3 regions of the Erwinia sp. LJJL01 genome follow, and region 3 is predicted to be linked to each of the others. Evidence: predicted binding sites of a transcription regulator. Region 3 holds the regulator's gene; each other region holds the start of a gene.
What was found. Region 3 encodes ArgR, which controls arginine synthesis, uptake and breakdown. Its sites were predicted from a motif close to ANTGAATAAAAATACANT; they were not measured.
Positions count from the first base shown of each region.

Region 1 (9,748 bases), 530 kb from region 3:
CCGAAGAAGGTCAGCGGGCGCCCGTCGCCGTAGTCAACGTAGCCGCTGCCCTGCACATCCATGATAAAGTTATCCATCAGTGAGTTGCTGTAACCCACGATATAGCGTTCACCCAGCGCACCGCTGTAGATATCTGCACGGCTTGGCAGGCGGCCACGTTTTGGCGGCATGCGGTAAAGCGGATACTGGAACTCACCCTGGCGGGTATATCGTGCTTCAATCACCGGCGTGTAGTACCCGGTAAACTGCACGTTGCCATAGTTGTCGGTGCCTTCCATCTGATAAGCATCCAGTCCGAACTGGCGCAGCTGGCGCGTATCGCCCCCGGCCATCAGCCAGCTCTCAATCGCGCTGTAGGTGCCCGACTGGCGCGAATACATGCCCGATGAATATGAACGGATCTGCCCCACCTGGTCGGCAAAGTCTCTGCCATTAACCGGGCGGCCTTTAGCGTTAGGCTGGTTGACCAGCCCGAGCGGCTGATCCAGTTTCCCGTCTTTATACTGTTGCCCACGATCGGTGGGTTTTGACGAACAGCCCGCCAGCAGTGCCAGCAGCGTGCCGGTCACCAGATATTTCGCCCAACGTCCTTTCATGCCTTGTTTACCTTTATACGGGAACCCTGGGCGAAGATAGCAAAGGCGTGGTCAGATTTAAACGTGCCGCCGGAAAAAGTACGCATTTGTGCAACAATTCAGCAGCTGGGTTAAAAAATGAGTTATAAGCACGATTTTACCCACTTATCCGCAAAAAGGGGTTGCAACAAAACCCATCAGGCGTATAGTGCGCTTCCACGGACGCGGGATGGAGCAGCCTGGTAGCTCGTCGGGCTCATAACCCGAAGGTCGTCGGTTCAAATCCGGCTCCCGCAACCAATTCACTAGCAGCTTAGTGAAGCAGCAGTAAAAGATAGTGTCGTGATGGAAGCGACAAACCACGCGGACGCGGGATGGAGCAGCCTGGTAGCTCGTCGGGCTCATAACCCGAAGGTCGTCGGTTCAAATCCGGCTCCCGCAACCAATTTTGTCTCGTGGTGAGAAGTAGAGTTAAAGCGTCAATCGGACGCGGGATGGAGCAGCCTGGTAGCTCGTCGGGCTCATAACCCGAAGGTCGTCGGTTCAAATCCGGCTCCCGCAACCAATTAAGCACCCTTAAGGGTGTTTTTTTGTATCTGAAATTTGTCCCCTTACCCAATATCCCGGCAGAATCCTTTCCGCCCGCTGACTATTTATGCGGTGCCAGTGACGCGCCGTTGGCAAAGTAGGCTTTTATCCCCGCCAGAATCGAATCTGCCACCTGATGCTGAAAACGCGTGGTGCGCAGCTTGCGCTCCTCTTCAACATTGCTGATAAAAGCCGTCTCAACCAGAATTGACGGGATATCCGGCGCTTTCAATACCGCGAACCCAGCCTGATCAACGCTGCGCTTGTGCAGATGGTTAATCTTCCCCATGCGCGAAAGCACCTCTTTACCAAACTTCAGGCTGTCGTTGATGGTCAGGCTCTGCACCATATCAAACATGGTGTGGTCGAGATAACGGTCGCCGCTCATGCTGACGCCGCCGATCAGATCCGATTCATTCTGCGTCTGAGCGAGGAAACGCGCAGCGGTGCTGGTTGCCCCTTTAGTCGACAGGGCAAAGACCGAAGAGCCCCGCGCCGCGCGGCTGGTGAAGGCATCGGCATGAATCGACACAAACAGATCGGCGCGCTGCTTGCGTGCTTTGGCCACCCTCACCTTCAGCGGGATAAACACATCTTCATTACGCGTCATATAAGCGCGCATATTCGGCTGCTTGTCGATAAGCTGCTTCAGGCGGCGGCCGATTTTCAGCACCACATCTTTTTCCCGCGTCTTATGCTTACCAATCGCGCCGGAATCTTCCCCGCCGTGGCCAGGGTCGATCATTATCACAATCGGCCGGTCTCTCCCTGCTTTGCCCGGCAGCGCGGCCTCCGCTGGCTGGCTACGTTCCAGATCCCCCTGGTTGTAATCTTTCAGCAACGCGAGCAGCGGATCATCATCCTGCGGCCGGTCCCGCGCCGGGTAGAGATCGAGCACCAGACGGTTTTTAATCCCGGCGACCGGATCGAGGGTGAACACCCGCGGGCTGACGTTCTGTTTTAGCTCCAGCACCAGCCGCACGGTGTTGCGATCAAACTGACCCACGCGCGCATTTTTAATGTAGGGGTCATCCTGGCGTACCAGATTGGCGACGCCGTTAAGCACGTGGTTAAGATGAATATTTTCAATATCCACCACCACGCGGTCAGGGTTGCTCAGCGCAAACTGCTTATATTTCAGGGCGGTATTCGACTCAATGGTCAGGCGCGAATAGGTAGTGGAAGGCCAGATGCGGATGGCCACCACGTGACTGCTGGCTGCCCAGCCTACCCGGCTAACGCTGAGCAGACAGACGGCCCCGGCGCCCTGTAGAAATCGCCGCCGGTTAAGCGAAGTTGAATCGGTCATGCCACTCCAGATGCTGTAATTTGTCTAATAAAAAGCCAATAGAGAAAATTTTGCAAAAACTTTAACGAATCCACCAGGCAGTGTCACCCCGAAAAAGCGAATAAATGCAGCATATTAGACTGTTGGAAATGCGCGAGCGGGTGATAAGTAAGGATAAAAGTCACTTGCACCCAGGGCGAGAAAAGAATAAAAATACACTTTTACCGAATAATAATGCAGAGAGGGTTTGCCGTGAAGGAACGTAGTACCGAGCTGGTTCAGGGATTTCGTCATACCGTTCCCTACATCAATGCCCACCGTGGTAAAACGTTTGTCATTATGCTGGGTGGTGAAGCCATCGAGCACGAGAACTTCTCCGGCATCATTAATGATATCGGCCTGCTGCACAGCCTCGGCATCCGCCTGGTGGTGGTGTACGGCGCCCGCCCGCAGATCGACGCCAGCCTTGCCGAGCGCAATCTGGAACCGCTCTACCATAAACACACCCGCGTCACGGATGCTCAGTCGCTGGAGCTGGTGAAGCAGGCCGCTGGCCGTCTACAGCTGGATATTACCGCCCGCCTGTCGATGAGCCTCAACAATACGCCTTTGCAGGGTGCGCATATTAATGTCGTCAGCGGTAACTTTATTATCGCCCAGCCGCTCGGCGTCGATGACGGGGTGGATTACTGCCACAGCGGGCGCATTCGCCGCATTGATGAAGAGGCGATCCATCGTCAGCTCGACAGCGGCGCTATCGTGCTGATGGGCCCGGTAGCGGTCTCCGTGACCGGCGAAAGCTTTAACCTGACCTCAGAAGAGGTGGCGACGCAGCTGGCGATTAAGCTCAAGGCCGAGAAGATGATCGGCTTCTGCTCCGAGCAGGGCGTGACCAACCGCGATGGCATGATTGTCTCTGAGCTGTTCCCGAACGAGGCGCAAAAGCGCATCGAAGAGCTGGAGAGCGACGAGGATTATCACTCCGGCACGGTGCGCTTCCTGCGCGGTGCAGTGAAGGCCTGCCGCAGCGGCGTGCGCCGTAGCCACCTGATCAGCTATCAGGAGGATGGCGCCCTGTTGCAGGAGCTGTTCTCGCGCGACGGTATCGGTACCCAGATTGTCATGGAGAGCGCCGAGCAGATCCGTCGCGCCACCATTAACGATATCGGCGGCATTCTGGAGCTGATCCGCCCGCTGGAGCAGCAGGGTATTTTGGTGCGCCGCTCGCGTGAACAGCTGGAGATGGAGATCGACAAGTTCACCATCATTGAACGCGACAACCTGACCATCGGCTGTGCGGCACTCTATCCGTTCCCGGAAGAACAGATCGGCGAGATGGCCTGCGTGGCGGTTCACCCGGATTATCGCAGCTCTTCACGCGGCGAGGCGCTGCTGGAGCGCGTCGCGCTGCAGGCGCGGCAGATGGGGCTGAAAAAGCTGTTCGTGTTGACCACCCGCAGCATTCACTGGTTCCAGGAGCGCGGTTTTATGCCGGTGGACGTCGAGCTGCTGCCGGAGAGCAAAAAAGAGATGTATAACTATCAGCGCCGTTCAAAAGTGCTGATGGTCGACCTGCACGAAGCCAGCGTGCATACCCGGCAGAGTTAATCCCGCACCGCGCGATTAACCGTAGGGGGCGACCCTCGGGCGGCCCCAAACAGCGGTCCGCCCCTACAAAAAACCTGCAGCACCGAATATCCTGAAGTGAATCGTAGGGGTCGACCATTTTTTCCGGTCGACCCTCGGGCGGACCCAAACAGCGGTCCGCCCCTACAAAAAACCTGCAGCACTGAATATCCTGAAATGAATCCTAGGTGTCGACCATTCTTTCCGGTCGACCCTCGGGCGGACCCAAACAGCGGTCCGCCCCTAAAAAAAACCTGCAGCATCGAATATCCTGAAATGAATCCTAGGGGTCGACCATTCTTTCCGGTCGACCCTCGGGCGGACCCAAACAGCGGTCCGCCCCTAAAAAAAACCTGCAGCATCGAATATCCTGAAGTGAACTGTAGGGGTCGACCATTTTTTCCGGTCGACCCTCGGGCGGACCCAAACAGCGGTCCGCCCCTACAAAAAACCTGCAGCACCGAATATCCTGAAGTGAACTGTAGGGGTCGACCATTTTTTCCGGTCGACCCTCGGGCGGCCCCAAACAGCGGTCCGCCCCTACAAAAAACCTGCAGCACCGAATATCCTGAAGTGAATCGTAGGGGTCGACCATTTTTTCCGGTCGACCCTCGGGCGGACCCAAACAGCGCTCCGCCCCTACGCAATCGTCAGGCGCTCTACTAATCCACTCCGGCGCCGGGTGCGCATTTTCACCGCACTGCTAAATACCGCTTTATCGGCGTACAGCGTCAGCTGCTGTTTGGCGCGGGTAATCGCGGTGTAGACCAGCTCCCGCGTTAATACCGGCATTACCTGGTTTGGCAGCACCATCAGCGTGTGCTCAAACTCCGATCCCTGGGATTTATGCACCGTCATCGCAAAGGCCGTATCGTGCGGCGGCAGGCGACTGGGCTGCACCGCTTTAATCGTGCCGTCCGGCAGCGGGAAAAACACCTTTAGCTGCTGCTCGTCATCCAGCATCGCAATACCAATATCGCCATTAAACAGCCCCAGCGCGCGGTCGTTACGGGCGATCATCACCGGCCGCCCGGCATACCATTTGCCGTACAGCGCCACATTACGGCGGATAAGTCCGGCGGCACGCAGCACCTGCTCAATGCGCTCATTCAACCCCGCCACGCCAAATGGCCCCTCGCGCAGCGCGCACAGCAGCTGGAAGCGGCTGAAGGCCGACAGCACCTCCGCAGGTGATGCTCCGCTCTTCAGCCGCATCAGATAGTCACGATAGCCCGCCACGCACTCATTCAGCAGCTGCTGATAGTCTTCGCTGCTGCTGAGCGCGTGACGCTTGATATCGCTAAAGCCCTGGGCAAAGACCTGCTCCACCCGCTTCACCTCACCGGCATTCACCGCCAGTGCCAGCTGGCCAATCCCTGAAGACTCCGTGAAGCGGTAGCTTTTGCGCAGCAGGCAGAGAGCATCGCGCACCTGGGGCGCATCAGCATCGTCCCGCCCTGCCACTTCACAGCCGGTAAGGCGCGACAGTTCGGCGGCACGCTGCACGCTGTAGCCAGACTCGGCACAGCGGCAGATATCGCCCAGCACAGCACCGGCTTCCACCGAGGCCAGCTGGTCACGATCGCCGAGGAATATCACCCGGGCCTGCGGCGGCAGCGCGGCGATCAGGCTGGCCAGCATCGGCAGATCGACCATCGAGGCTTCATCCACCACCAGCACGTCGAGGTGCAGCGGGTTCGCCGCGTGATAGCGCATCCGCTGGCTGCCGGGCAGCGCGCCCAGCAGCCGGTGCAGCGTGGTCGCCTCCTGCGGAAAGCTTTTCAGCACCGCAGCATCCAGCTGCAGGCTCTGCAGAGTTTTGCCCAGCGACTCCGTCAGGCGCGCCGCCGCTTTACCGGTCGGTGCCGCCAGCTCAATGCGTGGCGTACCCGGCGACAGTTCGATCAGGCTGGCTAGCAGCTTCGCCACCGTCGTGGTTTTGCCCGTGCCAGGGCCACCGGAAATCACCGCCACCTGCCGCGTGAGCGCCACCGCCGCGGCTATCTTCTGCCAGTCATCAGGCTGCTGACCAAAGTAGCGGTCCAGCGTCAGACGAATAAGCGCCTCTTCCCGCACCTGCGGGATCGGCTGGCGCTGAATAAACTGCGCCACTTCGCCTTCGCTCTGCCACATGCGGTGCAGATAGAGACGCTGCTGGTGCAGCACCAGCGGCGTTGCCGCGCTGCCGTCGCTGACCGCCGGCTGCGCCAGCAGCAGCGTTGACCAGTCGTCCGGTGCGCCCGCCGCCTGCCACAGCGCCTGCGCCAGCTCAGGGTGACGCCCGGCGAAAAAGGCTTCCGGCTGCAGCTGGTCCAGCGGCAGGCAGACGTGCCCCTCTCCCGCATCGCGGCTGACCAGCGCCGCCGCCAGCATCAGCGCGGGCTGCTGCTCAGTTGCCACCATCCGGGCAAACTGCACGTCGAGCGCGCGCAGCAGGCGCAGGCTCTGCGCCTGTTTCAGTAATTCAGCCAGCGTCATACGCCGCTCTCCGCTTGTTTGGCAAACAGCTGGTCGAGCGCCTCGACAAACTCCGGCGCGGGCCGCGTGCTGTAAATGCCATTGCTGGCATCGGTGCCGTCCAGGCCGCGCAGAAACAGATAGATCACCCCTCCAAAGTGCTGCTGGTAGTCATAGTCCGCCAGGCGGTGGCGCAGATAACGGTGCAGCGCGAGGGTGTAGAGCTGATACTGCAGATCATAGCGGTGCGACTGCATCGCCTGCGCCATTGCCTGCTGGGTATAGGCGCTGCTGTCTTCACCCAGCCAGTTGGATTTGTAGTCCAGCAGGTAATATTTCCCCTGCCAGCAGAACACCAGGTCGATAAAGCCTTTCAGCATGCCCTGCACCTGATAGAAATCCAGCGGCGGGCAGCCCGCCGACAGCGGGTCCTGACGTACCAGCGCGTCGAGCGCTTCTGCTTTTAGCAGGCGTTCAATCGGCAGGTAGAATTGTAACTCCACCCGGCGCGCATCGGCGGGCAGCTGGTGAAGCGAGACACCGCTGTCGTTAAGCGGCGTCTGTAAAATGCGCGTAATCCACTCGCGCACCACCGGCAGCCAGGCTTCATCCAGCCCCTGCCCGCTCAGCTGCTGCATCAGCCACGCATCGTCAACGGCTTCAGTGAACTCCAGCGTTTCAAACAGGCCGTGCAGGAAGGTGCCAGGCGCGGCACCGCGCGGAAAGGTGTGCGGCGTCAGCTGCGGCAGCCGCTCGGCGCTGGCTTCGCCGGCGGCATCCACATCGAGCCGCGGCAGCAGGTCCAGTGCCGTCGGCTGCCCGTGCTGCTGCAGGCCGGAGTAGCTGGTGACGCGCCAGTCATCGCGCAGCGTCCGCGCCATCTGCAGGCTGCTGAGGCTTTGCTCCTCCTCCCGCTGCGGCTGCCACGGCGCGTCATCAGGCTCGCCCGGCTCCAGCAGTGACGTGGCTTCGCTTTGCAGCGCGAGCAGAGCAGTGCGCAAGCCCGCGGCATCAGCCGCTTCCCCCTGCTGCACCAGATAGCCCAGCGCGCTGCGGTGCAGATCGCTGTTGCCCTCTTTTTTACGGTTGCCTTTGATCAGCGGCGCAATGCCGACGCTGCAGTGATACACCGAACGGGTCAGCGCCACGTAAAGCAGGCGCAGATCCTCCGCCAGCCGCTCCTGCTCCGCCAGCTCCACACTCTCTTCACCCTGCTGCAGATCGAGCAGTGCTTCAAAGGTCTGACGGTCGTGATAGACGCCGTTATCCGCCTCGCGGTAGTTCGCCACAAACGGCAGCCACACCAGCGGATACTGCAGCCCTTTAGATTTATGGATGGTCACTATCTGCACCAGGTGGCGGTCGCTCTCCAGCCGCAGCTGCTGATTGGCCACCGCGCTGTCCGGCTGCTCAAGCTGTTGTGCCAGCCAGCGCACCAGCGCATGCTCGCTGTCCAGAGTGGCAGCAGCCTCCTGCAGCAGTTCACCAAGATGCAGCAGATCGGTCAGGCGACGCTCGCCGCCATCGGAGGCCAGCAGATTCTCTGCCATCTGACGCTGCACCATCAGCTCGCGCAGCATCGGCAGCACGCCACGTTTCAGCCAGCGCTGGCGATATCCGGCAAACTCATCCACCAGCGCATCCCAGGCGCGCTCGTCGCGACTCAGGGCATCCAGCGCCAGGGCATCAAGCCCAAACAAACTGCTGGCCAGCGCGCTGCGTAACACTCTCTCCTGCTCCGGTGCCAGCACCGCCTGCAGCAGCCACAGCATCTCGCGCGCTTCCGGGGTGGTAAACACGCTGTCGCGATTGGAGAGATATACCGACGGGATATTCAGGCCGTTTAACGCCTCGCGCATCACCGAAGCTTCGCTGCGGCTGCGCACCAGAATAGTGATATCCGAAGCCTGCACCGGGCGCTGCTTATCGGCTTTACCAATCAGCGCTTTACCCAGCTGGCCGGCGCTGAGCCAGCGACAGATCTGCGCTGCACACTGGCGGGCCATAAACTGTTGGTAATCACTTACCCCCACGCCTTCCCCCGGCTGCAGCCAGAACTGCAATGCGGGCTGCGGCTGGCCATCGAGCCTAAAGCTTAAGGTCTGGTTCGGCTGCGCCGCGGCGACGGTGATAAAGGGGATTTCGCTGAACAGGAACGGATTGTTCTGGCGTAAAAACAGCTGGTTAACGCCGTCCACCATTGCCGGTGAAGAGCGCCAGTTTGTTTCCAGCGTGTAGTGGGCGCTAACTTCGGCGCGCGCCTTCATATAGGTAAAAATGTCCGCACCGCGGAAGGCGTAGATCGCCTGCTTCGGGTCGCCAATCAGCAGCAGAGCGCTGTCGGGCTGGCGCACGTACAGCGTCTGGAAAATGCGGTACTGCTGCGGGTCGGTATCCTGGAACTCATCGATCAGCGCGACCGGATAGCGCTGCCGAATAGCCGCCGCCAGTGCCGCACCGCCCGGCTGCTGCAGGGCGGCATCAAAGCGCCCCAGCAGGTCGTCGAAGCCCAGCTGCGCATGCAGGCGTTTCTCCTGTTGGGTGACAAAACGCACCTCGTGCAGCGCGCGGGCAATCACCAGGTCACGCAGCGATAGCGGCTCGGCAAGGAAGGCATCGATCTGGTCAAACAGCGCATGGCGCGGCGGTTCACCCTTTTTCGTTTTATCCAGCAGCACGCGCTGGCCGAAGCGCTCAAGATCTTTCGGCACCTCGTAATCTTCCGTTGCCTGCTGCGCCCACTGGCTGATTTTTTCCAGCCAGTTAGGTAAGTGCTTACTGTTGTAGCTACGCCGGTCAACGCCGGAGGCTTCCAGCAGCGCCAGCAGATCGCCCGCCGCCAGCCACGCCTGTTTCAGCGCGTCGATCTGCGCAATGATTTTCGCGTGGCGCTGCTCCAGCGTCTCGTCAGGATGCGGCGCTGACTTCAGCGCGGGCGCTTCGCCCCCCAGCCACGGTGACAGGGTCTTCAGCAGCTGCTCCGGGCCCGCCCACAGCTGGCGCACCACTCTGGCCACCGCCAGCGGTAGCGGGTAGCAGTGGCGGCGCCAGAAGTCAGCAGTCGCCCGGCGGCGCAGCGGGGTTTCATCTTCTATCAGCTGCTGTTCGAACAGCATACCGGACTCGAACGCGTTGAGATTCAGCATGCGCTGGCAGAAGCCGTGAATGGTAAAAATCCCCGCTTCATCCATCTGTCGCTCCGCCGCCAGCAGCA
Region 1 is NZ_CP178576.1:892,627-902,374, forward strand. Features, by position in the region: gene mltA (murein transglycosylase A) at 1-596, opposite strand, end outside; tRNA gene ACLI4M_RS04985 (tRNA-Met) at 799-875, shown strand; tRNA gene ACLI4M_RS04990 (tRNA-Met) at 944-1,020, shown strand; tRNA gene ACLI4M_RS04995 (tRNA-Met) at 1,064-1,140, shown strand; gene amiC (N-acetylmuramoyl-L-alanine amidase AmiC) at 1,225-2,472, opposite strand; gene argA (amino-acid N-acetyltransferase) at 2,686-4,059, shown strand; gene recD (exodeoxyribonuclease V subunit alpha) at 4,717-6,555, opposite strand; gene recB (exodeoxyribonuclease V subunit beta) at 6,552-9,748, opposite strand, start outside.
Region 1: the regulator ArgR is predicted to act here: its motif matches at 2,654-2,671, upstream of argA (amino-acid N-acetyltransferase).

Region 2 (9,748 bases), 630 kb from region 3:
TTTCAGGGCGGACCGAAAAAGAAGGTCCGCCCCTACGGTTTTGTAGGGGCCGATCATTTTTTCCGATCGGCCCGTGCCGACGATTTCCACAGGTCGTGATGACGATCATTTTTTCCGATCGGCCCGTGCCGACGATTTCCACAGGTCGTGATGACGATCATTTTTTCCGATCGGCCCGTGCCGATGATTTCCACCGGCCACGATGACGATGATTTTTTTCGATCGGCCCGCGTTACCGGATTAACCGGTATTGCGCATCCCCGCCGCCACCCCGGCGATAGTGACCATCAGCGCCTGCTCGACGCGGGCATCCGGCTCGCCGCCTTCTGCTTCCTGCTGGCGTGAACGGTGCAGCAGCTCTGCCTGCAGCACGTTCAGCGGGTCGGTATAGACGTTACGCAGCGCAATCGACTCGGCAATCCACGGCTGGTCGGCCATCAGATGCGAGTCATTGGCGATGGTCAGCACCGCTTTAATATCGGAATCCAGCTGGTCGCGCAGCTGTTTACCCAGCGACCACAGGGATTTGTCGACCAGGCGCTGATCGTAATATTCCGCCAGCCACAGGTCAGCCTTCGAGAACACCATTTCCAGCATCCCGAGGCGAGTAGAGAAGAACGGCCAGTCGCGACACATGGCTTCCAGCGTTGCCTGGTGGCCATCTTCCATTGCTTTCTGCAGGCCGGCACCGGCACCCAGCCAGGCGGGCAGCATCAGGCGGTTCTGCGTCCAGGCGAAGATCCACGGGATAGCACGCAGCGACTCGACGCCGCCGGTCGGACGGCGCTTGGCAGGGCGTGAACCCAGCGGCAGCTTGGCCAGCTCCAGCTCCGGCGTTGCCGAGCGGAAGTACGGCACGAAGTCCGCATGCTCGCGCACGTAGCCGCGGTACATGTTGCAGGAGACATCGGACAGCTGGTCCATGATCTCGCGCCACTCCGCTTTTGGCTCCGGCGGCGGCAGCAGGTTGGCTTCGAGGATCGCCCCGGTGTAGAGCGACAGGCTGCTGATGGTCACTTCCGGCAGGCCGTACTTAAAGCGGATCATCTCGCCCTGCTCGGTGACGCGCAGGCCGCCCTTCAGGCTGCCCGGAGGCTGTGACAGCAGCGCGGCGTGTGCCGGTGCGCCGCCACGGCCGATAGAACCGCCGCGCCCGTGGAACAGCGTCAGGGTGATACCGGCCTTCTCGCAGGTTTTGATCAGCGCATCCTGAGCCTGATACTGCGCCCAGCTGGCTGCCATCACCCCGGCATCTTTCGCCGAGTCGGAATAGCCAATCATCACCATCTGTTTGCCCTGAATCAGGCCGCGATACCAGTCGATATTCAGCAGCTGGCTCATCACGTCGTTGGCGTTGTTCAGGTCATCGAGGGTTTCAAACAGCGGCGCTACCGGCATCGCGTAATTTATCCCGGACTCTTTCAGCAGCAGGTGAACCGCCAGCACGTCCGACGGCGTTTTCGCCATGGAGATCACGTAGGCCGCGATCGAGCCTTTTGGCACTTCTGCCGCCACGCGGCAGGTTTCCAGCACCTCTTTGGTGTCGGCGCTTGGCTCCCACTGGCGCGGCAGCAGCGGACGTTTAGAGCTTAGCTCGCGGATCAGGAAGGCCTGTTTGTCGGCTTCTGACCAGCTCTCATAATCACCAAGGCCAAGGTAGCGGGTAATTTCGGCAATGGCTTCGGTGTGGCGGGTGCTCTCCTGACGGATATCGATACGCACCAGCGGTACGCCGAAGCACTTCACGCGGCGCAGGGTATCGAGCAGCTGGCCGTTGGCGATAATGCCCATGCCACAGGCTTGCAGTGACTGATAGCAGGTATAGAGCGGGTCCCACAGCTGGTCGTTGGAGATCAGCAGGTTGGCCGGGCGCGGCAGGCGCTCGCCCTTCAGACGGCGCTCCAGATAGGCCTGGGTGCTCATCAGCTGGCCGCGCAGGTTTTTCATGATCTCGCGGTACGGCTCCAGCGCTTCCGGGTTGCCGCACAGCTCGCGCACTTCTGGCGTACATTCCGACATCGACAGCTCAGAGACCAGCACGGCGATATCACGCAGGAACAGATCGGTGGCTTTCCAGCGGCTGAGCTGCAGCACATGGCGGGTTATGTCGGCGGTGACGTTCGGGTTGCCGTCACGGTCGCCGCCCATCCACGAGGTGAACTGTACCGGGACAAAATCGACCGGCAGCTGATAGCCAAAGGACTCTTCAACCTGCTCGTTCAGCTCGCGCAGGAAGTTAGGCACCCCTTCCCACAGGCTGTTTTCAACCACAGCAAAGCCCCATTTGGCTTCATCAATCGGGGAAGGGCGGTATTTGCGAATTTCATCGGTGTGCCAGGCCTGGGCGACCAGCTGGCGCAGGCGGCGCATGATCTGCCCACGGTCATAGTCGGACAGGTCGTTGTGATCCAACTGCTTAAGGCAGCTGTTCACTTCCACCAGTTTGTGGATCAGGGTACGGCGGGTAATTTCAGTCGGGTGCGCGGTAAGAACAAGTTCCAGCGACAGGGATTCAATGGCCTCACGAACGGCGGCTTCGGTCAGGTCCGGCTGCTGCTTCAGGCGTTCAAAGGTGTTCGCCAGCAGCTCTGTCTGATTCGGGCCTTCGCCCTTTGGTGAAATGGTGTGGTACTGCTCGGCCACGTTGGTCAGATTGAGGAACTGACTGAACGCGCGGGCGACCGGCAGCAGTTCATCGTTGGACAAATTTTGCAGCGTGGTCAGCAGTTCCTGACGGTGGGCATCATTTCCCGCACGTGATGACTTGGAGAGCTTACGGATTGTTTCAACCCGATCGAGAATGTTCTCTCCCAGAGCATCCTTAATTGTATCCCCGAGCAGTTTGCCGAGCATACTGACATTACTTCGCATTGCGGAATATTGTTCGTTCATATGACCCCTGACACCCTTCTTGTATTTGTTACTTTATTTCACCCTTATGGGCATAACGCAGCCTTTTATCTAGCCACGTTAAGAACCATTCGTCAATTGACTTAAATCTGCCCCATTGTGGTGCTAACTTGCGGGAATTTATGAAATTTAATGGCGACGGAGTGAGATAAGTTATTCTTATCATCCCGAATAATTGAAATCAGGGGCAAACGGCTGTTTTCACAGTCAATTGCCCCGATTTTCACTTAGTGATAGCAAAAATGATGCACCACCTGGGCGATCAGTTCGCGAGTCGGCTTAATAAATGCGGTATCGATAAATTCATCCGGCTGGTGTGCCTGATTGATCGATCCCGGGCCTAAAACCAGCGTCGGGCAGATTTCCTGAATAAACGGTGCTTCGGTGCAGTAGTTCACCACTTCGGTTTCGGTCCCCAGCAGTTTCTCCACCACCTGCACCAGCTGGTGCTCACGCGGGCATTCGTAGCCCGGGATTGGCGGGTGCAGTTCACCCACGGTCAGTCGACCCGGCCAGCGCGCACTGACCGGGGCCAGCGCGTCATTCAGCAGCTCATCGAGATCGCTTAACGTCAGCCCCGGCAGCGGGCGGATATCCATATGCAGCTCGCAGCAGGCGCAGATACGGTTGGCCGCATCACCGCCGCTGATGTGGCCGAAGTTCATGGTCGGATAAGGAATGGCGAAGCCGTCGTGGTGGAAGCGTGTCTTCAGCGTGTTGCGCAGCGCCATCAGCTGGGTGATTGACTCATGCATCAGCTCAATGGCATTGACGCCGCGCCCCGGATCGCTGGAGTGGCCGGACTGGCCCTGAATGCGGATCACGTTAGACAGATGGCCTTTGTGCGCCCGCACCGGTTTCAGCGAGGTAGGCTCACCGATTATCGCGCAGTCCGGGCGTAGCGTGGTGGATTCAGAAAAGAATTTCGCCCCGGCCATGGTGGTCTCTTCATCGGCGGTGGCGAGGATATACAGCGGCTTTTTCAGCGCTGACACGTCAATATCACGCAGGGTGTCTAAAATAAAGGCGAAGAAACCTTTCATGTCGGCGGTGCCGAGGCCGTAAAGCTTGTTGTCGTGCTCGGTCAGAGTGAACGGGTCGCGCGTCCAGCGGCCATCGTCAAACGGCACCGTGTCGGTGTGACCGGCCAACAGCAGGCCACCTGCGCCTTCGCCGCTCTTCGCCAGCATATTGAATTTGTTGCGCGTGCCGGGCACCGGCTGCACTTCCACGCTGAAGCCCAGATCGCGGAACCAGCCGGCCAGCAAACTGATTAAAGTTTCATTACTCTGGTCGAGCGCGCTGTCGGTGGCGCTGATTGATGGCGTTGCAATCAGTTGGCGGTAAATCTCAATAAAAGGGGGTAATTTTGTCTTCACTGTTGACAGTCCTTGGGTTAGGATAGTATCAATATTCATGCACTAATAGTGAATAAAAATACAATATCAGCGACCAGATGGAAACCGATAATTCTATCTATCACAGAGAGCGAGTTGAGTTGATGACCAATCCGTTAATTATCAAGTTAGGCGGTGTGCTGCTGGACAGCGAAGAGGCGCTTGAGCGTCTGTTTACTGCACTGGTTAGCTACCGTACCACGCATCAGCGACCGCTGCTGATCGTTCACGGTGGCGGCTGCCTGGTCGATGAACTGATGAGCAAGCTGGCGCTGCCGGTGAAGAAGAAAAACGGTTTGCGCGTCACTCCCGCCGATCAGATCGACATTATCACCGGGGCGCTGGCGGGTACAGCGAACAAAACCCTGCTGGCCTGGTCGAAAAAACATGGCATTGATGCCGTTGGCCTGTGTCTCGGCGACGGCGGCAGTGTTGAGGTGGCACAGTTTGATGATGAACTGGGTCACGTGGGGCTGGCAACGCCGGGTTCCCCACGCCTGATTACTACGCTGCTGGGCGCGGGCTATCTGCCCGTGGTCAGCTCAATCGGCATCACCGCTGATGGCCTGCTGATGAACGTCAACGCTGACCAGGCGGCGACGGCACTGGCCGCGACGCTGGGTGCCGATCTGGTCCTGCTCTCGGACGTTAGCGGTATTCTCGATGCTAACAAGCAGCGCATCGAAGAGATGACGGCGGAAAAAGCCGGGCAGCTGATCGCTGACGGGGTGATTACCGACGGTATGATCGTTAAAGTAAATGCCGCACTCGAAGCCGCCCGTACTCTGGGCCGCCCGGTGGATATCGCCAGCTGGCGCCATGCCGAACAGCTGCCGACCCTATTTAACGGCGTGTCCATCGGCACCCGTATCCTCGCTTAAACAGAAACGTTTTCAAGGAAAAGACAATGCAAGACAAAAGCATCAAAAAAATCGTACTGGCTTACTCCGGCGGTCTGGACACTTCGGCCATCATTCCATGGCTGAAAGAGAACTACGGCGGGTGTGAAGTGGTGGCGTTCGTGGCGGATATCGGTCAGGAACGTGGCGATCTGGAAGGCGTTGAGCAGAAAGCGTTACAGTCCGGTGCGTCAGAATGTCACGTGGTGGACCTGCGTGAAGAGTTCATCAGCGAGTACGTTTATCCGGTGCTGCAGACCGGTGCGCTGTATGAAGGCACTTACCTGCTGGGGACGTCGATGGCGCGCCCAATCATTGCTAAAGCGCAGGTTGAGCTGGCGCTGAAAGTGGGGGCTGATGCCCTGTGCCACGGCGCAACCGGTAAAGGTAACGACCAGGTACGTTTCGAAACCACCTACACTGCGCTGGCTCCACAGCTGAAAGTGGTCGCGCCATGGCGTGAGTGGAACCTGCGTTCCCGTGAAGCGCTGCTGGACTATCTGAAAGAGCGTAATATCCCGACCACCGCGTCGCTGGAGAAAATCTACAGCCGTGACGAAAATGCGTGGCACATCTCTACCGAAGGCGGCGTGCTGGAAAGCCCGTGGAATGCCCCGAACAAAGATTGCTGGGTGTGGACCGTCGATCCGCTGGAAGCACCGGATCAGCCTGAGCAGGTTACCGTCTCCGTAGAGAAAGGCCGCGTGGTTGCCGTCAATGGTGAAGCGCTTAGCCCGTTCGGCTGCCTGGACAAACTGAATGCCATTGGTGCGCGTCACGGCGTGGGCCGTATCGACATCGTGGAAAACCGTCTGGTGGGCATCAAGTCCCGCGGCTGCTACGAAACGCCTGGCGGCACCATCATGGTTAACGCGCTGCGCGCGGTTGAGCAGCTGGTTCTGGACCGTGACAGCTTCAAATGGCGTGAGCAGCTGGGCCTGGAAATGTCCTATGTCGTTTATGACGGTCGCTGGTTCGCACCGCTGCGTAAATCCATTCAGGCTTCTGCCGCTGCACTGGCGGAAGATGTGAGCGGCGAAGTGGTGCTGCAGCTGTACAAAGGCCAGGTGACCGCTATCCAGAAGAAATCGGCCAACAGCCTCTATTCTGAAGAGTTCGCCACCTTCGGCGAAGACGAAGTGTACGATCACCGTCACGCGGGCGGCTTTATCCGTCTGTTCTCGCTCTCTTCACGCATCCGCGCGCTGAACGAGAAGAAGTAATATTTCGGGCGAGGTAACTCGCCCCTACAGGCATTCGTAGGGGCGGCACATGTGCCGCCCTTATTACATTATTTGAAGGGAGTACGCATCATGGCACTTTGGGGTGGACGGTTTACGCAGGCTGCAGATCAACGTTTCAAGTTATTCAATGACTCACTGCGCTTCGACTATCGTCTGGCAGAGCAGGACATCACCGGTTCCGTTGCCTGGTCCAAAGCGCTGGTGACCGTCAATGTTTTAACCTCCGATGAGCAGCAGCAGCTGGAAGGCGCGCTGAATGTTCTTTTGGAAGAAGTGCGCGCGAATCCACAGCAGATTCTGGAAAGTGACGCCGAAGATATTCACAGCTGGGTGGAAGGCAAGCTGATCGACAAAGTCGGTTCGCTGGGCAAAAAGCTCCATACCGGCCGTAGCCGTAACGATCAGGTCGCGACCGACCTGAAACTGTGGTGTAAGGCGCAGGTCAGCGAGCTGCTGATCGCCACACGTCAGTTCCAGCAGGCGCTGATCGCCACCGCGGAAGCCAATCAGGATGCGGTGATGCCGGGTTATACCCACCTGCAGCGCGCCCAGCCGGTGACGTTTGCACACTGGTGCCTTGCCTATGTTGAGATGCTGGCGCGCGACGAAAGCCGCCTGCAGGACACGCTGAAGCGCCTTGACGTCAGCCCGCTGGGCTGTGGCGCACTGGCAGGAACCGCCTATGAAATCGACCGCGAGCAGCTGGCCGGCTGGTTAGGCTTTGCCTCTGCCACCCGCAACAGCCTTGATACCGTTTCTGACCGCGATCATGTGCTGGAGCTGCTGTCCGATGCGTCTATCGGTATGGTGCACCTGTCGCGCTTTGCCGAAGATCTGATCTTCTTCAATACCGGTGAGGCGGGCTTTGTTGAGTTGTCTGATAAAGTGACTTCCGGCTCTTCCCTGATGCCGCAGAAGAAAAACCCGGACGCGCTGGAGTTGATCCGTGGCAAAGTGGGCCGCGTACAGGGTGCCCTGACCGCGATGAGCATGACGCTGAAAGGCCTGCCGCTGGCGTACAACAAAGATATGCAGGAAGACAAAGAAGGGCTGTTCGACGCGCTCGATACCTGGTCTGACTGTCTGCATATGGCGGCACTGGTGCTGGATGGCATTCAGGTGAAACGTCCGCGCTGCCAGGAAGCGGCCGAGCAGGGCTATGCTAACTCCACCGAGCTGGCGGATTATCTGGTCGCCAAAGGCGTACCGTTCCGTGAAGCGCACCATATTGTTGGTGAAACCGTGGTGGAAGCGATCAAGCAGGGCGTGGCGCTGGAAGCACTGAAGTTATCTGATTTGCAGAAGTTCAGCAGCGTGATTGGCGAGGATGTTTACCCGATCCTGTCGCTGCAATCCTGCCTCGACAAGCGTAATGCGCAAGGCGGCGTCTCACCGCATCAGGTATCGAAAGCGATTACCGCAGCGAAGCAGCGTCTGGCGTAATCGCGTTGTGGGTCGGCAAGTCCGACCCCTGGGTAAAGTTGTAGGGGATGAGCATGCCCATCCCCTTTTTGTTTTACGCCGCGAAGAACTGCTCTAAATCATCGCTGCCGCCGATGTGGCGCCCGCCGATAAACACCTGTGGCACGGTGGAGCGGCCGCTAACGGCACGCAGGCTGACGGTGGTCGCATCCTGGCCCAGCACGATCTCTTCAAACTGAATCCCACGGTCAATCAGCATCTGTTTTGCCTTGGCGCAGAACGGGCAGCCCGGCTTGCTGAACAGGGAAACGGACTCCTGCACCTTATATTCCGGCGCAACATAGCGCAGCATGGTATCCGCATCGGACACTTCAAACGGGTCGCCCGGCTTGTTTGGTTCGACAAACATTTTCTCTACCACGCCGTTGCGCACCAGCATTGAGTAGCGCCATGAGCGCGGACCAAAGCCAATGTCAGCTTTCTCAACCAGCATCTCCATGCCGCGGGTGAAATCCCCGTTGCCATCGGGAATAAAGGTGATGTTCCCGGCGCGCTGATCGGCTTTCCAGGCGTTCATCACAAAGGTGTCATTGACCGACACGCACAGGATGCTGTCCACGCCATGTTTTTTGAACACGTCGGACAGCTCGTTATAGCGCGGCAGATGGCTGGAGGAGCAGGTTGGGGTAAATGCGCCCGGCAGTGAAAAGACGATCACCGTTTTATCTTTAAACAGCTCATCAGTGGTGACGTCGACCCAGCTATCGCCCTGACGCGTGTGAAAAGTGACCTGCGGGATTGATTTACCTTCCTGACTTGCAAACATAAAAGACCTCTTAATAAACGGATAAGGCTGCTGTATTTCTGCAGGGGCACATTATTGTCATTCAGGCTTGATAGGGATAATCGTTGGTTGCTATGCTATCTATCGTCACGGGCTATCGTGGAATAGAGGATTGAGATGAACATTCGTGATCTGGAGTATCTGGTTTCGCTGGCGGAACATCGCCATTTTCGCCGTGCCGCCGATGCCTGCCATGTCAGCCAGCCAACGCTGAGCGGGCAGATCCGCAAGCTGGAAGATGAGCTGGGCGTGATGCTGCTGGAGCGCACCAGCCGCAAAGTGTTATTCACCCAGGCCGGGCTGCTGCTGGTGGATCAGGCGCGTACCGTGCTGCGCGAAGTGAAAGTGCTGAAAGAGATGGCCAGCCAGCAGGGCGAGGCGATGTCCGGCCCGCTGCATATCGGCCTGATCCCAACCGTTGGCCCGTATCTGCTGCCGCAGATTATTCCTTCGCTGCATCGGACCTTCCCGAAGCTGGAGATGTATCTGCACGAAGCGCAGACTCAGCAGCTGCTGGCGCAGCTCGATAGCGGCAAGCTGGACTGTGCCATTCTGGCGCTGGTGAAAGAGTCGGAAGCGTTTATTGAAGTCCCGCTGTTTGACGAACCGATGAAGCTGGCAATCTATGCCGATCATCCATGGCATGAGCGCGATCGCGTGCCGATGTCGGATCTGGCCGGTGAGAAGCTGCTGATGCTGGAAGACGGACACTGTCTGCGCGATCAGGCGATGGGCTTCTGCTTCCAGGCGGGTGCCGATGAAGATACGCACTTCCGCGCAACCAGTCTGGAAACGCTGCGTAATATGGTGGCGGCAGGCAGCGGGATTACGCTGTTGCCATCGCTGGCGGTGCCTAAGGAGAGAGTACGCGATGGGGTGTGTTATCTCGACTGTTATAAGCCGGTTCCACAGCGCACCATCGCGTTAGTGTATCGCCCCGGTTCACCTCTGCGCGGCCGCTATGAGCAGCTGGCTGAGGCGATCCGTGAACATATGCAGGGCGTGATGAGCAGCGGCGCGTTAAAACAGGCG
Region 2 is NZ_CP178576.1:2,053,202-2,062,949, forward strand. Features, by position in the region: gene ppc (phosphoenolpyruvate carboxylase) at 241-2,892, opposite strand; gene argE (acetylornithine deacetylase) at 3,138-4,289, opposite strand; gene argB (acetylglutamate kinase) at 4,412-5,188, shown strand; gene ACLI4M_RS10380 (argininosuccinate synthase) at 5,215-6,429, shown strand; gene argH (argininosuccinate lyase) at 6,520-7,893, shown strand; gene ACLI4M_RS10390 (redoxin family protein) at 7,967-8,698, opposite strand; gene oxyR (DNA-binding transcriptional regulator OxyR) at 8,834-9,748, shown strand, end outside; gene sthA (Si-specific NAD(P)(+) transhydrogenase) at 9,737-9,748, opposite strand, start outside.
Region 2: the regulator ArgR is predicted to act here: its motif matches at 4,337-4,354, upstream of argE (acetylornithine deacetylase).

Region 3 (9,748 bases):
CGACCTCGATCGCACCGTGGTGAAAGCCCCATCCGCAGGTTGGATCACTAACCTGAATGTCTATACCGGTGAGTTTATTACCCGTGGTTCTACCTCGGTAGCACTGGTGAAAAAAGACTCCTTCTACGTGCTGGCCTACCTTGAAGAGACCAAGCTGGATGGGATCCGCCCGGGTTTCCGTGTGGAAATTACGCCGCTGGGCAGCAATGCGGTGCTGTATGGCTCTGTGGATAGCGTTGCCGCGGGCGTTACCAACAGCAGCAGCACGGTCGACAGCAAGGGCATGGCCACCGTCGACTCCGACCTGGAATGGGTGCGGCTGGCGCAGCGTGTCCCGGTGCGTATTCACCTTGATAAGCAGCCGGGCAACCTCTATCCGTCCGGGACCACCGCGACCATCGTGGTGACCGGGGCGCAAGATCGTCAGCAGCATGAGATGTCGCCAATGATGAAACTGATGCATCGCCTGCGCGAGTTTGGCTAAGGCGAGGCCTATCATGCAGTGGTATCGTCTGCGCTATCCGATCAAACTGACCTTTGCCATCCTTCTGGCGCTGTGTGTCGGCTTTGAATTTAATCTCGAAACGCCGCGCTGGTCGGTGATGACTGCGGCAATTGTCGCGGGCGGCACCGGGTTTGCTGCCGGGGGCGATCCGTTCTCCGGCGCGCTGCGTCATCGCGGCATGCTGCGTATTATCGGCACCTTTATCGGCTGTATCGCCGCGCTGGCCATCATGATCACCACCATTCGTGCGCCGGTCGTCATGCTGCTGCTGTGCTGCATCTGGGCTGGCGTCTGCGTCTGGCTCTCCTCGCTGATCAAGGTCGAGAACTCCTACGCGCTGGGACTGGCGGGCTATACCGCGCTGATTATTGTGGTCAGCGTTGACGCTAACGGCTCCCTGCTGCTGGCTCCGCAGTTTGCGGTTGAGCGCTGTAGCGAAATCGTAATCGGTATTGTCTGTGCCATCCTCGCCGACTTGCTGTTCTCCCCACGCTCCATCAAGCTGGATATCGACCGTGAAATCGATGCGCTGCTGGTGGAGCACTATCGTCTGATGCAGCTGTGCGTTTCGCATGGCGATAAAGAAGAGGTCGATAAGTGCTGGGCCGGGCTGGTGCGCCGTACCACCGCGCTGAACGGCATGAGAACGCATCTGATGATGGAGTCCGGGCGCTGGCAGAAGGTCGATCGCCGTCTCAAGGTGCTCCACTCCCTCTCACTGACGCTGATCACCCAGGCTTGTGAAACCTTCCTGATCCAGAACACGCGTCAGGAGTATGTCCCGCCGCAGTTCCACCTTTTCTTTGAAAAACCGGTGGAAAATATCAGCGATATCCACAAGCGCATGAAGATTATGCGCCGGGTCATCACCCTTAGCGGCAGTAAAAATACCCCGGAAACCATCCGTAACTGGGTTGGCGCTGCCAGCCGCTATCTGCTGTTAATGAAGGGCATTCACACCAACAGCAGCATCAGCCGGATGGAAGAAGAGGTATTAAATACCGAACCGGTGGTAAAAATGCGTTCGGCAGAAACCCGTCACGCGCTGGTTAACGGCGTGCGCACCTTTGTTGCCACCGCCGTCGGTTCGCTGTTCTGGCTGTGGACCGGCTGGACTTCCGGCAGCGGTGCGATGGTGATGCTGGCGGTGATTACCGCGCTGGCAATGCGCATGCCAAACCCGCTGATGGTGGCGAAAGACTTCCTGTACGGCATGATCGTCGCCATTCCGGTTGGCGGGCTGTACTACATGGTGATCATGCCGAACACCCAGCAGAGCATGCTGCTGCTCTGTATTGCGCTGGGGATCATGGCCTTTATCTGCGGCATTCTGATCCAGCGCCGCCAGATCGGTACGCTCGGCGGGCTGGTGGGCACCATCAACATCCTGACGCTGGATAACCCGATGAAGTTCAACATCAGCGTGTTTCTCGACGGGGCGCTGGGCCAGGCGATCGGCTGCTTTGTTGCACTGCTGGTGATCCTGCTGATCCGCGATACGTCGAAAGCCCGGGTTGGCCGCACGCTGCTTAATCGCTTTATGTATGCGGCGGTTTCGGCGATGACGACCAATACGGCGCGCCGCCGCGAGAACCATCTGCCCGCGCTGTACCAGCAGCTATTTATGCTGCTGAATATCTTCCCCGGCGATGTGAACAAGTTCCGTCTGGCGCTGACGCTGATTATCGGCCATCAGCGGCTGCGCGCCGCTGACGTTCCCGTCAATGCCGATCTGTCGGCTTACCACAAGCAGCTGCGCCACACCGCCGACCGGGTGATCTCCGCCAGCAGTGATGGCAAGCGGCGCCACTACTTTGAGCGCCTGCTGGCGGAGTTCGACATTTATCAGCAAAAGCTGGAGCAGTATCAGGCGCCACAAAGCGTGACCGAGCCCGTTGCGCTGCTGGCTGGCATTCTGAAGAAATATCAGAATACCCTGATCGAGATTTGATCTTGCCGCTGACGGCGCCTGCCGTCAGCATTTTTCCCGGCCATAATCCCCCCGATGATGCCCTTTTGTCACAAAACCTCGCGGTTTTGCCATCTATACTTAATCCAGCTGAAGGGTAAACACATCTGGAGAAAATCATGACGATCTCAACGCTTAAGGACAACGACCTGTTTCAGACCGGTTTCCTGGTAAACGGAAAGTGGCAGCAGGCGGCCAGCACTTTTGAGGTGCTCAACCCGGCGACGGGGGAAGTGGTTGCTGCGGTGGCTAAAGCGGGTAAGGCGGAAACGGAACAGGCGATTGCCGCCGCCGCCGCGGCATTCCCGGCGTGGCGGGCAAAAACGGCCAAAGAGCGGGCCGAGATTCTGCATCGCTGGTATCAGCTGATGATTGAAAACAAAGCCTGGCTCGGCCAACTGATGACCGCCGAACAGGGCAAGCCGTTAAAAGAAGCCGAGGGTGAAGTGGAGTACGCCGCCAGCTTTATTCAGTGGTTTGCCGAGCAGGCCAAGCGCGCCAACGGTGAGATTATCCCACCGGCCAAGCCCGGCAGCCGTATTCTGGCCACGCGCGAGCCGATAGGTGTGGTGGCGGCAATTACCCCGTGGAACTTCCCGATGGCGATGCTGACGCGCAAGCTGGGTCCGGCGTTAGCGGCGGGCTGCACCGGCATCATCAAACCGGCGAATAACACCCCGCTTTCAGCCTTTGCCCTGCTGGCGCTGGCGAAAAAAGCGGGCGTACCGGACGGCGTTCTCAATGCGGTCGCGGGCGATACTCACGCCATCAGCGACGCGATTATGGCCAGTAAAGCGGTGCGCAAAATCTCCTTTACCGGTTCCACCCAGGTCGGCAAGCTGCTGATGCGCAATGCGTCAGAGACGATGAAAAAAGTCTCGATGGAGCTGGGGGGCAACGCGCCCTATATCGTGTTTGAGGATGCCGATATAGATGCGGCGGTAAAAGGGGCCATCGCCAACAAATTCCGCAACGCCGGGCAGGTCTGCGTCAGTGTGAATCGCTTCTATATTCATAACAGCGTCTACGACCGCTTCGTTAACCAGCTGGCAGACGAAGTGAAAAAGCTAAAAGTCGGCAATGGCATGGATGAGGGCGTCGTGGTTGGCCCGCTGATTGAGGCTTCGGCGCTGGAAAAAGTCGAGGAGCACGTCAATGATGCGCTTAGTCATGGCGGCAAGGTCATTACCGGGGGAGCGCGTCACGCGCTGGGCGGCAACTTCTGGCAGCCTACGGTGATTGCCGAAGCGAATGAAAGCATGAAGCTGTCACGGGAAGAGACCTTTGGTCCAGTGGCGGCGTGCTTCCGCTTTGATGAGGAAGAGGAGGTGATCCGCCGTGCCAACGACACCGAATTTGGCCTGGCAGCTTACTTCTATACGCAAAACCTGCAGCGCGTATTTCGCGTCTCAGCCGCGCTGGAAAGCGGCATGGTGGGAATTAACGAGTGTGCGGTGTCCACCGAGCTTGCGCCGTTTGGTGGCGTAAAAGAGTCGGGATTAGGGCGTGAAGGCTCGGTGCTGGGGCTGGAAGAGTATATGGAAGTGAAAGCCCTGCATATTGGCGGACTTTAACCCAACGGGCGGCAGTCGCCGCCCAGCTGTGTGTCCTGCGGAGCAGACCGAATGAAAAGAGAGATTTTCGACTTTGATGTGATTGTCGATCAGGCACATTTCTTCCGGCAGTTCAGCGAACGATTTGCCCTGACGGATCGTACCATCGCCGATCTGGACAGTCTGTGGGATGCTATCACCGGGCCGCAAATGCCATTACCGTTGGAGATTGAGTTCGTCAATTTGGGCAGCGGCCAGAGGCGACGCTACGGCGCGCTGATTCTGCTATTTGATGAAGCGGAAGAGGAGCTTGATGGCGAGTTTCGCTTTAACGTTAAATAGTCAGGCAAAAAAAGGGCCCCGGCGAACGGGGCCAAAGGGTTCGTCTTGCCGGGCAACGGGTGTGCCCATCGACGAGGAATTACTTATACAGCTCGGCGGTGACATGCCAGTTATCCTGATTGCGCGCTTCAACAATTCGGTAAGCACTGGCACCTTCACTATCCGCTTTCTGTGACACCTGCTGACGGATATCCGACGGCACGCCTGCCACACCGCTTAATGTAATCGTCCCCGCAGATTGCAGATTCTCTGCCTGTTGGTTATTGACCAGCTGTGCGGCGCTGGCGCCGAAACTGACCAGTGAAAACAGGCTCAATGCAGCGATGGTTGTTTTGATTTTCATATTTAATCTCCTCATTGTGACCAACAACCTGCGGGCTTCGACTTTATGACCGCGGTCATGTCACGGACGGGCGCTGACAGCGCCCGATGTCTGTTCGTTAACGGTTATTTATACAGTTCAGCCGTTACGTGGTAGTTGCCGTCGTTACGCGCTTCAATCACACGGTAGGCGCTGGCACCCTGCTGATCCGCTTTCTCAGACAGCTGATGACGAATATCCATGGTAGTGCCGTTAATGCCGCTCACGCTGACGGTACCGACTGACTGCAGGTTCTGATTATTAACCTGATCGTTAGTCACCAGGCTGGCAGCGCTGGCACCAAATGAAAGAACGGAAGCAAGACCTAAAGCAGCGATGGTGAAGGTAGTTTTCATGATATGACTCCAGAAATTGGGTTGGGCGGTAACCGAAAGGGCTAAAAAACGTTTATTATTCTTGGGGTTACCGTAATTTTTTTTGTTTTTACTCTCAGACAGATACGAACTTATTTGTACAGCTCGGCAGTAGCATGCCAGTTGCCATTCACATTATTTTCGATAACGCGATAAGCGGTGGCACCTTTCTGGTCGGCTTTATCGTTCAGCGCCTGGTGGATATCCATCGGTGAACCCGCAATGCCGCTTACGCTGACAGTGCCGATTGGCTGAAGATTTTTAGCCTGTTCTGCGTTGATAGATTCAGCGGCGAAAGCGCCGAATGACAGAGCAGAAAGAAGGCCAAAGGTAGCAATAGTAGTGGTAACTTTCATGATTTGATTCCTCGTCAACTGTTTTTATCTTTTTAATTACTGTGATTTGCATCACGAAAACAAGTATAGATCTAATAACGTAAAAAATTAATAGCATGCTAATAATGTTTTGTTGGGATTCTTGTGATGTGAAGGGGTTTTTAATAACCAACCGTTATAAAAAACGCTTATATTTTACCCTCACCCCGTTAAATGCTTGGAAAAACATCAGGCTGCGTGAAATTAACAATTTGTGCGCTTATTAGGGATAGATCACATTGCTGGAAGAAATTTAAGCGGGTGATGGCGGGCGTATTGACCAGCAAAGGCAGTGAGATCTGCTGCTGAGTACTGAATTATCAGGGGAATAGCAAAGGGCCGTATGATGACGGCCCTGAGGATTTCGTCGCATAGAACAAAGTTGTACGGAGGAGACCTACGCCACGATATGCATAAGTCTTATAAGCGGCATGCTTTACAGTTCCTGTTCGAACAGGACCAGAATGGCATCGTGCAGCTGCTTAACGGTGAACGCACGGGCTGGCGTAATAAAGATAGTGTCATCACCGGCAATGGTTCCGAGGATGCCTTCGGCTTTCCCCAGTGAATCCAGCAGGCGTGCGATCAGCTGCGCGGCACCTGGGCTGGTGTGAATAACCACCAGTGCATCATTGAAGTCGATATCCAGCACCAGATTCTTAAGCGGGCTGGTGGTGGTCGGCACGCCCAGCTCAGCAGGCAGGCAGTAGACCATCTCCATTTTCGCGTTACGCGTGCGCACCGCGCCGAACTTGGTCAGCATGCGTGAGACTTTCGACTGGTTGATATTTTCGAAGCCATCTTCCTGCAGCGCGCTGACGATTTCGCCCTGCGAGCTGAATTTTTCTTCTTTTAGTAAGGCCTTGAACGCCTTAATTAACTCTTCTTGTTTTGATGGGTTACGCATAGGTTACCGATTCGAGGAAAATAGAAGCCATGCCCGTGGCGGGATATTAAATTATTATGCAATTAAATGAATTTTTATGCAAATGGGAAATGGTGCAGCCGCCGGCTAAAGCCGCCAGGGGCGTGCAGTTTAACAGAGTTTGAATGGGAAAAAAAATTTGCTGACGGCTTGCTGAAGCGGGCAAGAAGTGAACGATTTGTTATAATAATGAGGTTGTTCCAGTTAGCGCTAACGGTGTAATGTAACGCCGAATCACGATGATATCCTGTCGTGCTGAACCGCCAGCTAAACTCGCGTTTCAGCAAATCCGGATAGAGCAACATGGATTTCACGGCACAATAAATGCTTAATATAATAAGGAGTTTAGGATGAAAGTTGCAGTTCTCGGTGCAGCAGGTGGTATCGGCCAGGCATTAGCCCTCCTGCTGAAAACCCAGCTTCCGGCAGGTTCAGAACTCTCTCTGTACGATATCGCCCCAGTGACTCCCGGCGTGGCGGTCGACCTAAGCCATATCCCTACCGCAGTGAAAATCGAAGGCTTCAGCGGCGAAGATGCCACCCCGGCGCTGAAAGGTGCTGACGTGGTACTGATCTCCGCAGGCGTGGCGCGTAAGCCGGGTATGGACCGTTCTGACCTGTTCAACGTCAACGCCGGTATTGTGCGTAACCTGATTGAGCAAGTCGCCTCAACCAGTCCTGGCGCCCTGATCGGTATCATTACTAACCCGGTTAACACTACCGTCGCGATTGCAGCGGAAGTGCTGAAGAAAGCCGGTGTTTATGACAAAAACAAACTGTTCGGCGTCACCACGCTGGACATCATCCGTTCCAACACCTTTGTTGCTGCGCTGAAAGGCAAGCAGCCAGAAGAACTCAACGTGCCGGTGGTTGGCGGTCACTCAGGCGTGACGATCCTGCCGCTGCTGTCGCAGATCCCAGGCGTCAGCTTCAGCGAGCAGGAAGCTGCTGACCTCACTAAACGCATTCAGAATGCCGGTACCGAAGTGGTTGAAGCGAAAGCGGGTGGCGGATCGGCCACGCTGTCGATGGGGCAGGCCGCGGCGAAATTTGGTCTGTCACTGGTACGTGCGCTGCAGGGCGAAAGCGATGTGGTGGAATGTGCTTATGTCGAAGGGGACGGCGAATACGCGCGTTTCTTCTCGCAGCCGCTGCTGCTGGGTAAAAAGGGGATTGTTGAGCGCCGTCCGATTGGCCAGCTGAGCGCCTTTGAACAGCAGTCGCTGAATGGCATGCTGGATACGCTGAAAAAAGATATTGTGCTGGGTGAAGATTTTATCAAGTGATTAAGTCTTCCCCAAAATAATTGGCGTCGCAACAAGGCGGCAAATGTACGAATCCCCGGGAGCTTACTTTTGTAAGTGACCGGGGTGAATACATGCAGCCAACGCAGTTGCGGCGTCAAGTATGAAGGGGATTATTGCGTCTGGATCTCGTCCGGGTACTCCAGCACCGTGACCGGCATCGTCATCTTCTTCTCGTTGCGCGTGATATCGACGTTAATCACCGTGCCCGGGCGGATCTCAGCCACCTGGTCCATGGTTTCTACCGGTGATACCGCCGCCGCATTATTCACGCGGGTAATCACATCATTGACCTGAATACCGGCTTTATCTGCCGGGCCGCCGGCCTTCACCTCAGTCACCACGATGCCCTGATTATGATCCATACCTGATGTCTGACCGCTGTAGCGGCGGAATTCGCGCCCGGTAATGCCGATATAGCCGCGTATTACCCGCCCGTCGCGGATCAGTTTCTCCATCACCTTCGTCGCCAGCTTGGTAGGAATTGCAAAGCCCAGACCTTCCGGCGTTTCGCCGTTGCTGCTTTTATCAAAGGAGAGGGTGTTAATGCCCATCAATTCGCCCAGCGAGTTAATCAGCGCGCCGCCTGAGTTGCCGCGGTTAATAGACGCATCGGTCTGCAGGAAATCCTGATGGCGGGAAGGGCTGAGGCCAACCCGTCCGGTGGCGCCAATGATACCCTGCGTCACCGTTTGCCCGATGTTATACGGATTACCGATCGCCATCACCAGGTCGCCAACGTGCGCGACGCGCTGCGGATTGATCGGGATCACCGGTAAATTCACCGCATTGATTTTCAGCACCGCCAGGTCGGTCAGTGAGTCAGAACCGACCAGCATCGCTTCAAAGTAGCGGCCATCCTGCAGATTGACGATGATCTGGCTGGCGTCGTTGATTACATGCTTGTTGGTCAGAATATAGCCGCGCGGATCCATGATCACCCCAGAGCCGAGCACATCGCTGGTGCCGTTGGCGCTGCGGTTGTAAACATACACTACCGCAGGCGCGGCGCGTTTTACCCCCGCGTTGTAGCTGACCGGCTGAAGATCGGCGCTGTCGTCGGCAGTAGACAGCAGATCGCTGCCCAGCCGCAGGCCCGGCACGGCTACCAGAAGGATAGCGGCCACAATCAGGCCGAAGATCGCTGAACGCAAAAGTTTAGGAAACATGGTTTTAGGCAGTGTATGAATAAACGACTGGCAGGATAGCATGAGTTACGCGGACACAGTAGCCTGTGTCCGCGTGGCAGGGTTAACGCAGCAGCAGATAGATATTCTCATCGCCGCGCATGATGCTCAGCGCCAGCAGATCCGGTTTGGTCTCCAGCAGTTTACGCAGCTCTGCCAGATTCTGTACCGGCGTGCGGTTAACGCCAACGATCACATCATCCTTCTGTAGGCCAAACTGCGCCGCCGGAGTCGCTTTCGCCACCTCGTCGACTTTGACACCTTTGGTGCCATCTTTGGCCGCGCCGTCGCTCAGGGTGGCCCCTTGCAGCGCTGGGGTCATCAGTTCGGCACTGGCGGTCGTCTGGCTGCTGTTATCCAGCTTAACGGTGACCGTGACCGGTTTACCGTCACGCAGCAGGCCCACTTTCACTTCCTGGCCCGGCGGCGTGGTGCCGATTTTCACCCGCAGTTCAGCAAAGTTAGCAACGTTTTTACCGTCGACGCTGGTAATGATATCGCCCGCTTTAATCCCCGCTTTCGCGGCCGCCGACTGCGGCAGCACCTCGTTGACGAAGGCGCCGTGCTGGATATCAACCTTAAAGGCTTTCGCCATATCGGCGGTCATCTCAGTGCCCTTGATGCCCAGCTGGCCGCGTTTCACTTCACCAAACTGGATCAGCTGCTGGGCCAGACCCATCGCCATATTGCTTGGAATCGCAAAGCCAATGCCGATATTGCCGCCGCTTGACGCAAGGATGGCCGTATTCAGCCCGATCAGCTCACCGTTAAGATTCACCAGCGCACCGCCGGAGTTACCGCGGTTAATCGCGGCATCGGTCTGAATAAAGTTTTCCAGCCCCTCAAGGTTAAGA
Region 3 is NZ_CP178576.1:1,422,160-1,431,907, reverse strand. Features, by position in the region: gene aaeA (p-hydroxybenzoic acid efflux pump subunit AaeA) at 1-484, shown strand, start outside; gene aaeB (p-hydroxybenzoic acid efflux pump subunit AaeB) at 498-2,456, shown strand; gene ACLI4M_RS07455 (NAD-dependent succinate-semialdehyde dehydrogenase) at 2,594-4,048, shown strand; gene ACLI4M_RS07450 (barstar family protein) at 4,100-4,369, shown strand; gene yhcN (peroxide/acid stress response protein YhcN) at 4,449-4,712, opposite strand; gene yhcN (peroxide/acid stress response protein YhcN) at 4,817-5,086, opposite strand; gene yhcN (peroxide/acid stress response protein YhcN) at 5,197-5,460, opposite strand; gene argR (transcriptional regulator ArgR) at 5,915-6,385, opposite strand; gene mdh (malate dehydrogenase) at 6,754-7,689, shown strand; gene degS (outer membrane-stress sensor serine endopeptidase DegS) at 7,821-8,876, opposite strand; gene degQ (serine endoprotease DegQ) at 8,959-9,748, opposite strand, start outside.